2 regions of the Sporosarcina sp. FSL K6-3508 genome follow, and region 2 is predicted to be linked to the other one. Evidence: riboswitches for the same ligand, from Rfam matches in the RefSeq annotation. Region 2 holds a riboswitch; the other holds the start of a gene.
The links. Region 2 has a riboswitch for FMN ahead of ribD (bifunctional diaminohydroxyphosphoribosylaminopyrimidine deaminase/5-amino-6-(5-phosphoribosylamino)uracil reductase RibD). Riboswitches for the same ligand answer to the same signal wherever they lie in the genome.

Region 1 (4,218 bases), 990 kb from region 2:
ATCAATTTTGGCGAAACATGGAGATGAGAAAGGAACCGTCTTCATTTGCTCACTTCCATTTGATTCTCCAAAGAATTGAAACCTTTCCTCAAATGAATCGACTACTATAATAGAGCGAGGGGATTAAATGGATGATTCCGTTTTCCTGCGATTGTACGAAGAATATAACCGAGATGTATTTAATTTTTTGATCTATTTGACTCGTAATCGAGACATAGCCGAAGATTTAATGCATGAAGTATATGTTCGCGTACTGAAATCATACAGCAACTTCGAAGGAAAAAGTTCAGAGAAAACATGGCTGTTTGCAATTGCGAAAAATGTCTCGATTGATTATTTCCGTAAACAAGCAACCATGAAGAAGCATACAGATCTTCATTTCGATTGGGAAACACAGGAATTGGTTGCACACGATCTCCTGCCTGAGCAACTTATCGAATCGGATGAAGAGAAACGACTAGTTTTGGAAGAATTGCATAACTGTACAGGCGATCAGAAAATGGTCATTTTCATGCGGTTCTTCCAAGACCTCACGATTGCTGAAACTGCAGAAGTTTTGGAATGGACAGAGGGTAAAGTAAAAACTACCCAGCATCGTGCAGTAAAGGCTTTGAAGGAAAAGGTAGAAGCACGTTCGGTGAGAAAGGGGCGATCAAATGAGTAATGATAAGTGGAATGAAGAAAAAATTGAAACTACATTACGCGAAATGCCTACGATTTCAGATCACCGCTCTAAAGAGGATGTACTAGCAAGACTTAAGAAAGATCCGAGAGTAAACGAAGAACCCCAGCCAAAGAAGAAGCGGATGAAAGCGAAATGGCAGCCGATTCTTGTGGCTGTTGCAGCGATTTTATTGCTCAGTATTTTAGTGCCGACGTTTCTCAATCCATCGAATCAAGTATCGATGGATAAAGCAGAACCGGTGGATAATGCGGACCCTGCTCCGGCATCACTGGAAGAAAATTCAGAATCAACCGAGTCAAGTCAAGATATGGCGACATTCTCTAAAGCTTTACCGACGGCCCCGCATTATGCCGTCTATCCGTCTGACGTAGCTAAACAGAATTCTTTTCATATAGGTCTGGCGACGAATCAGGCAACGGTTGTACCTGTGACCTTCCTTATACCGAATGAGTTGGTAGAAAGTGATTTAGGAACGATACAGCCGGATGCTGTTGCACTTTACAATATGTATGCCGGAAAACTAGATGAGGAATCACTCGGCTTCACTGAGTATCACCCGTTTAACGCGGTGATTTCATCGAATGAAAAACAAGTATGGATGAAGTTTGCTGCAGACCATTCGTACGACATGGCGAGCGCTACGCTAGAGATGTTGAATCAAGCCGTTCAAGATACGTTTTACGGATTTGATGAAGTCAAATTTCTTCGAGAAGACGGATCGCCTATTGTATTTGATCAGATCGGTGAAGCGAGCAAACCTATTGTGCTGAAAGGCTCTAAATCGCAACAAGCCTATTATCGATTCACTCAAGAAAATGGGGAAGAGTTGCTTTCTTCGAATTTCGGTAAATCCTTTAAATCGCCACAAGAAGCTTTGTTGAGCATGAAGAAAAAGCCGAATGACATTTATTCTAGTGTCGTTCCAGAAGGCGTAGATTTTAAAGTCTCGGAAGACAAGGAAGTGCTCCATGTGGAATTTAGTGATGTATTAGATTTGGATAGTATGCAAGTGGAAGAGGCTATGCAATTAATCGAAGGTATTTTATTGACTGCTGCAAGCTTTGATCGACAAGTACAGTTCGATCAAATAATGCAAGAGCAATGGCAGGATTTTGATTTTACACAGCCGCTGCCGAAACCAATTGGAGCGAATCCGAAATTCCTTATTCTCAAATAATTCTGTTTTGTAGACTCAAGTAGTTTACAAAACAGTTTTTTTTAGTTACAATAGGAATATAACATAATATTGATTCATCTTCGGGGCAGGGTGTAATTCCCGACCGGCGGAAATAAAATAGTCTTCTATTTTTAGCCCGCGAGCTTAACAGCTGATTCTGGTGAGATTCCGGAGCCGACAGTATAGTCTGGATGGGAGAAGGTGAAGGTGCAGCCATCTTTTTGTGTACGCAAAATGATGCTTGTTTAAACTCGGATAAATCCTTGAAAATTTATCTGTTATTAACAGTGCATTTAACTCTCCCTAAAGCGATTTGCTTTAGGGATTTTTAGCGAAGCAGCAGATGAGCAAGCCTTTCCTCTTTTGAAGTGAATCGCAAAAGGAGAGAGGAACAAATGAAAAACATGAAGTTACGCAAGTTAATTTTGATTGCTGTTTTAGGAAGTATATCCACCGTTTTAATGCAGTTTAACTTTCCATTGCCTGCATTGCCTGGATTTCTGAAGTTTGATTTCAGTGAAGTTCCGGCTGTCGTCGCAATCATGACAATGGGACCAGTTGCAGGGATCGGTGTGGAATTATTGAAGAATATCATGTATTGGTTTTTATCCGGTAGTCCAACGGGTGTTCCTGTAGGTGAAATTGCAAACTTTGCAACAGGTGTCATGTTCATCATGCCGATTTATTGGATCTACATGAAATATCGTTCGACAAAAGGGCTGGCGGCAGGTTTGATCGCAGGTACAACAGCAATGGCAATTGGTATGAGTGTATTGAATTACTTTGTGTTTTTCCCGATGTACACTTATTTCCTTGGTATGCCAGCTGTAACCGGTGATGCACTTTATAAAATGGTCATTTTAGGGATCTTGCCATTCAACCTCATTAAAGGTGTCATATTATTGGCGATTTCGTTGATGTTATATAGAAGTATGGAGAAGTGGATTCTCCAGCAACAGAAGAAGTTATTAGTTTAATTAAACAAACGGCAGTTTCTTTTTAAAAAGGGGCTGCTGTTTTATTTTTTGATTTGGTGCTCGTAACATGGTAAACAATGTTGGATTACAAAGTTTAGTTGTTATACCAATAGGTTTTAAATAGTCTAACCAAAAAACGATAAACCTTAATCCCCCGAGGTTTATCTCTAAAGGTAAAGGAGCCAAGGGTATATGAACAGTCCAATTTAAGAATCCCCAGCTTTCTAAGTTAATTAATTTTAATTGGGGGATATACAATTGAATAAAAACTTCATTTTACTCATAACAGGGCAGTCACTTGCAAGTATTGGTGATGTTCTGTATATGGTTGGCATTATAAGCACGATTTTTGCGTTAACAGGATCTGCAACGGCTGCGTCCTTTGTGCCTTTTACAATTACCTCCTCGATGTTTTTATCGAGTCTTTTGACACCTCTAGTAATGGGTAAAGTTAATTTGAAGTGGTTACTGACTGGATCACAATTGGGAAAAACAGGCCTGATCGTAGTACTAGGACTATTTTTAAGTGGGATATCAGGAGCAAATTATTATTTGGTGTTTCTCGTCATCTCTGGCATTGCGTTCCTTGACGGATGTGCTAATCCGATAAAACTAACCATGATACCGCAGTACGTAGAGCCAGAAAGATTAGTTCGAGCGAACGGTGTAGCTGAAACGATATCCCAATTCATTCAAACGGTGATGTGGTTTGTAGGCAGTTTATTTTTGATTTTCATGGATGTACAGCAGTTAATTTGGGTTGTTAGTCTCATGTTTGCACTATCAAGTATCATGATGTTTTTATTGGATAATGTAAAAAATCAGAGATCGAAACAGGAAAAAAAGCTCGATCGGATTAAAGTTGGTTGGAAAACCTTGTTTGATGTCCCTGTATTACGGAAAATAGCATATATGGAAGTCTTGGAAACCGTGGCTGCTACAGTTTGGATTGCCGCTATTTTGTATGTGTTTGTCAGTGATGCACTGCACGTAGACGAAAAATGGTGGGGCTTCATCAACGGCTCCTTCTTTTTAGGGCTAATAATCGGAAGCATCTATTGCATAAAATACTCTTCTCTAGTCGAAAGAAAGCTTGCCAAAATAATTTTCATTGGCTCTTTATCTAGCTTTTTTATAACTATATTATTTAGTGCAACCAGCAATCCGATGATTGCTTTATTGTTGGCAGTTGGAATTGGTTTATTCGGACAGTTAAAGAGCATTCCTCAACAAACAGTAATTCAAACCAGCGTAGCGAAGGAAAAGTTGTCTACTGTATATACATCTTTGGGGGCGATTTCAACAGGGATATTCGGAATATCCTCTCTTGGTATGGGTATTCTGGCAGATTTATTTGGGGTCAGGTGTGTTTTTCTTGT
Region 2 (4,218 bases):
AATCAAACCGCGCCCTTTCGTCGCCATGAAATTAATAATCTCAGGCGTGATCTTATCAGCCAATGCGACGAAATCTCCTTCATTCTCCCGATCTTCATCATCGACGACGATCACTACTTTACCTTGTTTTAAATCTTCTAACGCTTCTTCAATTGTATGAAACATCTCTGTCCACTCCTTCACTTAAATCCGTGCTGTTGTAGAAAATCCTCTGTCAGTGGCTGTTCTTTCGCGTCTCGTCTCTTAAGCATGTTCTCTACGTACTTCGCCAGCATGTCGCATTCGAAATTAACAACATCCCCTAGGGACTTTTTCGCAATGACCGTCATTTCTTGGGAATGCGGAATCAACGAAATCGTAATATCTGTTTCATTCACATCAAAAATTGTCAGTGACGTACCGTCTAATGCGATCGAGCCTTTTGGCAATAAATACGGACTATACTGTTCAGGCAAAGCCAGCCGAATATAAAGTGCATTATCGATAGTACGTTTTTCACGAATGATGGCGACACCATCGACATGTCCCGTGACGAAATGACCGCCAAATCGACCGTTAGCTGCAAGAGCACGTTCCAAATTCACTCGACTTCCCACCTTCAATTGTTGAAGTGAGGTAGAAGAGACGGTCTCAGGCATGACATCTGCAGAAAATTGTTCTTTCGAAAACTTTTTGACTGTCAGACAAACTCCATTGACTGCAATGCTGTCACCTAATTGGACATCGGCTAATACAGTAGAAGCTGCAATCGTCAATGTCATCGACTGCGCTCCCGGCTGTACACTTTTGACTGAACCGATTTCTTCAATAATCCCTGTAAACAACGGTCAATCCCTCTCTTTCGGTAGCGCTATAATTTTAATATCAGGGCCAATCATTTCCACACTTTCAAAAATCAACGGGAAGGCCTCTCCCATAATCTCCGGGTCTGTTCCACCAACAGGTGTCAGCGAGCCACTGCCGCCAAGTAACTTCGGCGCCATATAGCAAATAACACGCTGAACGGCACGCGCCCTGATGAATGAAGCATTGACCGCGGCACCACCTTCTACCAATAACGTCATGACACCGTCAGAGCCTAAGCGCAAGAGGATCTCTTCAATATCAAGCTGAATTTTCGGCATGCGTATGATTCGGACGTGCGGCTTTTGGAGCAACTGTTCACGCAAGTATTCTGCTTCATTCCCACAAAAAATCCATGTAGGTGCAGCATTGTTTTGAATGACTTGACTATCAATTGGTGTTCGTAACCAAGTATCTAAAATAACTCGAATAGGATGTTTTCCACCTCGGGGCAATCTGGTGGTGAGAAGGGGGTCATCATGAAGAATCGTTTGAACGCCGACTAAAATCGCATCTTGGGTATGACGAAGCAGATGGACATCGAGCCTTGCTTGCTCACTCGTCACCCATTTACTGTCTCCTGTAGATGTTGCAATCTTACCGTCCATCGTCATCGCTGTTTTCATTGTCACATGAGGTGTTTTCGTTCGTATAAAATGAAAAAATGGTGCATACAATTTCTGTGCTTGATCGGTACATACATCTTTCTCTACTTCCAAACCCGCAGCACGAAGTCGTTCCATGCCTTTGCCGGCAACCAACGGATTGGGATCGGAAATCGCCACGTAGACACGCTGGATACCAGCCCGAATAATCGCATCTGCGCAAGGCGAAGTTTTACCTGTATGAGAACAAGGCTCCAAAGTTACATACAAATCAGCGCCTTCCGCTTTTGTGCCGGCCATATCAAGCGCAACCCGCTCAGCATGTCGTTCCCCCGCCTGCAAGTGAGCACCCATTCCGACGATTCTACCGTCTTTCACTATCACGGCGCCAACTGGCGGATTCGGAGAAGTTTGACCATTAACGTTTTGAGCTAACTTCAACGCCATTTCCATATAATCTTGTTTCACTGCACAACACTCCAACTTGCAAAATTCCTCTTGTGACGTGACAAAACAAAAAGCCCCGCAAAATGTAAATGCGGGGCTTGTAACCATGACAAAATAAGCGTTATAAATGTAGATTTTAAAAACGCATTGTTCCTTCTCTCATCCAGACTTTAACTGTCGGCTTTGGAGTTTCACCAAATCCACCTTCTGCTTTTTAGCTAATCAATCACACCTAGGCGTGATTGCGCATGGATTTTGAAATGTACTCGCACATTTCAAAATCCATGACATCTGCCAGAGGCTTTATCTGGATTCAGCGGGCGTTTGAACACCCACTGAACAGAAAAGCCACCGTATTCATACCGCCACTTATGGAAGTGAGGGTTTCTGCTGAATTTAGATAAAAGCATCCGGGTCACGGACTAAGAGCTTGTAAGCTCATCACCGTCGGTAGGGACTTCCACCCTGCCCCGAAGGAAACTTATTCGATTACCTAAGAGTCTAGCACAACTAATAGTGAAATGACAATCACTGAATATTTATTCAGCTCTAAATACCCACTTATTCACCGTGAATTGATCGATCGCTTCGATATCCGGTTTATAACCAATACCAGCTTCATTTGGCACGGTAATATAACCATTTTCCGCTACTACCTCAGGCTTGATAATATCTTGATCCCAATAACGAGAAGAACCCGCCGTATCTCCAGGCAGTGTGAAATTCGGCAGCGTCGTTAAAGCGACATTGTGCGCTCGTCCGATGCCTGATTCCAGCATCCCACCGCACCACACATCAATCCCTTTAGCTGCGCAGTAGTCGTGGATCTTCTTAGCTTCCGTCAAACCGCCCACACGTCCGATTTTAATATTTATAATCCGACAGCTCCCAAGCTCCACAGCTTTCCTGGTATCTTCCAAGGAATGGATACTTTCATCCAAACAGATCGGTGTCGACATTTGTCTCTGAAGTTTTGCATGATCGATAATATCGTCAGACGCAAGCGGCTGCTCGACCATCATCAAATTAAACTGGTCCAATTCCTTTAAAACTTCTGCATCATCCAGCGTATAGGCAGAGTTCGCATCTGCCATCAATGGCACATCGGGAAATTCGTTGCGGATCGCTCGGATGACTTCCACGTCTTGCCCCGGTTTGATCTTCACCTTAATCCGCTTATAGCCTTCATCGATGAAACCTTTCACATTGGCAAGTAAGTCTTCCACACGTTCTTCAATGCCAATACTGATCCCGACTTCAATATGATCCCGTTCACCGCCTAACGCTTCGGCAAGCGACATATCGTGACGTTTTGAATACAAATCCCAAACCGCACCTTCAATCGTCGACTTTGCCATGTTATTCTTTCGAATAGGTGCAAAAAATTCATTCACTTCATCCGGATGTTCGATTGTCTTACCAAGCACCGCCGGAATCAAGAAATCACGCAACATATGAATACATGTTTCCGTTGTCTCTTCGCTATACCATGGGTAAGTGAACGCCACGCTTTCTCCCCAACCTTCGTTGCCCAGTTCATCTTGCACTGTAGCCAACAGGAAGTCTCTTTGATGGATTGTTCCGAAACTCGTTGTGAAAGGATTCTTCATCGTCATACTCATCCTACGAATGGTTACACTTTCAATTTTCAATCGGCTCACTACTTTCATTTTGTAATGGAATCATGGAAAGCTTACAAAAACGATAGTATTGTACAGCTTCATCCGTTCTGCGCACATCAATTAATGCAAACCCTGCGCTGCACAGTTGTTGAAATAGATTCCTTGTTTTCAAACGCCAATCAAGCGCCAACTGGGAGTCTTCAGTCTTCAGCAGCTGGGTATGTTTTGGAACGGGCACTTCTACCGCTTCTGCCGACAGCCAATCGTTTTCTTCAGGTAACTGCAGCTCAGGGTGATTTTCATTTGTCAGGCGAACCGTAAACGGACACATGTACTGAAGATTTATCGGTTGCCAACATTCATTCACTCGCGGACTAGTAATCCACCACGCCACTTGAAAACGGTCGGTCGGTAAGCCTTTATTCAGACCGTCCGCCATTTCACCGTAGCAATTGACGATATAGTCGTAACAGACTCCGTATAATTTTGATGTATTTAGGTAGGCATTGCGGCTTTCGAGTGGATCAAATGTCCAGACAATTAATTCATAACCCATCTCGCGCGCCAAACGTAGCTGTTCATCTTTCAACAACTTACCGATCCCCATTAATTGAAATTCTTGATCGACAGCTAACATATGGGAACATAAATACGACTGCCCTTCAGAGAATCCTGCAAAGCTGTAGGAAAAACCAATCATT

Region 1: another riboswitch for FMN. It lies ahead of MKX97_RS06460 (ECF transporter S component); the one in region 2 lies ahead of ribD (bifunctional diaminohydroxyphosphoribosylaminopyrimidine deaminase/5-amino-6-(5-phosphoribosylamino)uracil reductase RibD).

Annotation. Positions count from the first base shown of each region.
Region 1 is NZ_CP152016.1:1,386,634-1,390,851, forward strand. It holds gene MKX97_RS06445 (ATP-binding protein) at 1-79, shown strand, start outside; gene MKX97_RS06450 (sigma-70 family RNA polymerase sigma factor) at 128-664, shown strand; gene MKX97_RS06455 (GerMN domain-containing protein) at 657-1,862, shown strand; FMN riboswitch at 1,935-2,069, shown strand; gene MKX97_RS06460 (ECF transporter S component) at 2,258-2,839, shown strand; gene MKX97_RS06465 (MFS transporter) at 3,092-4,218, shown strand, end outside.
Region 2 is NZ_CP152016.1:2,373,951-2,378,168, forward strand. It holds gene MKX97_RS11660 (bifunctional 3,4-dihydroxy-2-butanone-4-phosphate synthase/GTP cyclohydrolase II) at 1-165, opposite strand, end outside; gene ribE (riboflavin synthase) at 180-824, opposite strand; gene ribD (bifunctional diaminohydroxyphosphoribosylaminopyrimidine deaminase/5-amino-6-(5-phosphoribosylamino)uracil reductase RibD) at 828-1,916, opposite strand; FMN riboswitch at 2,043-2,377, opposite strand; gene menC (o-succinylbenzoate synthase) at 2,435-3,547, opposite strand; gene MKX97_RS11680 (GNAT family N-acetyltransferase) at 3,537-4,218, opposite strand, start outside.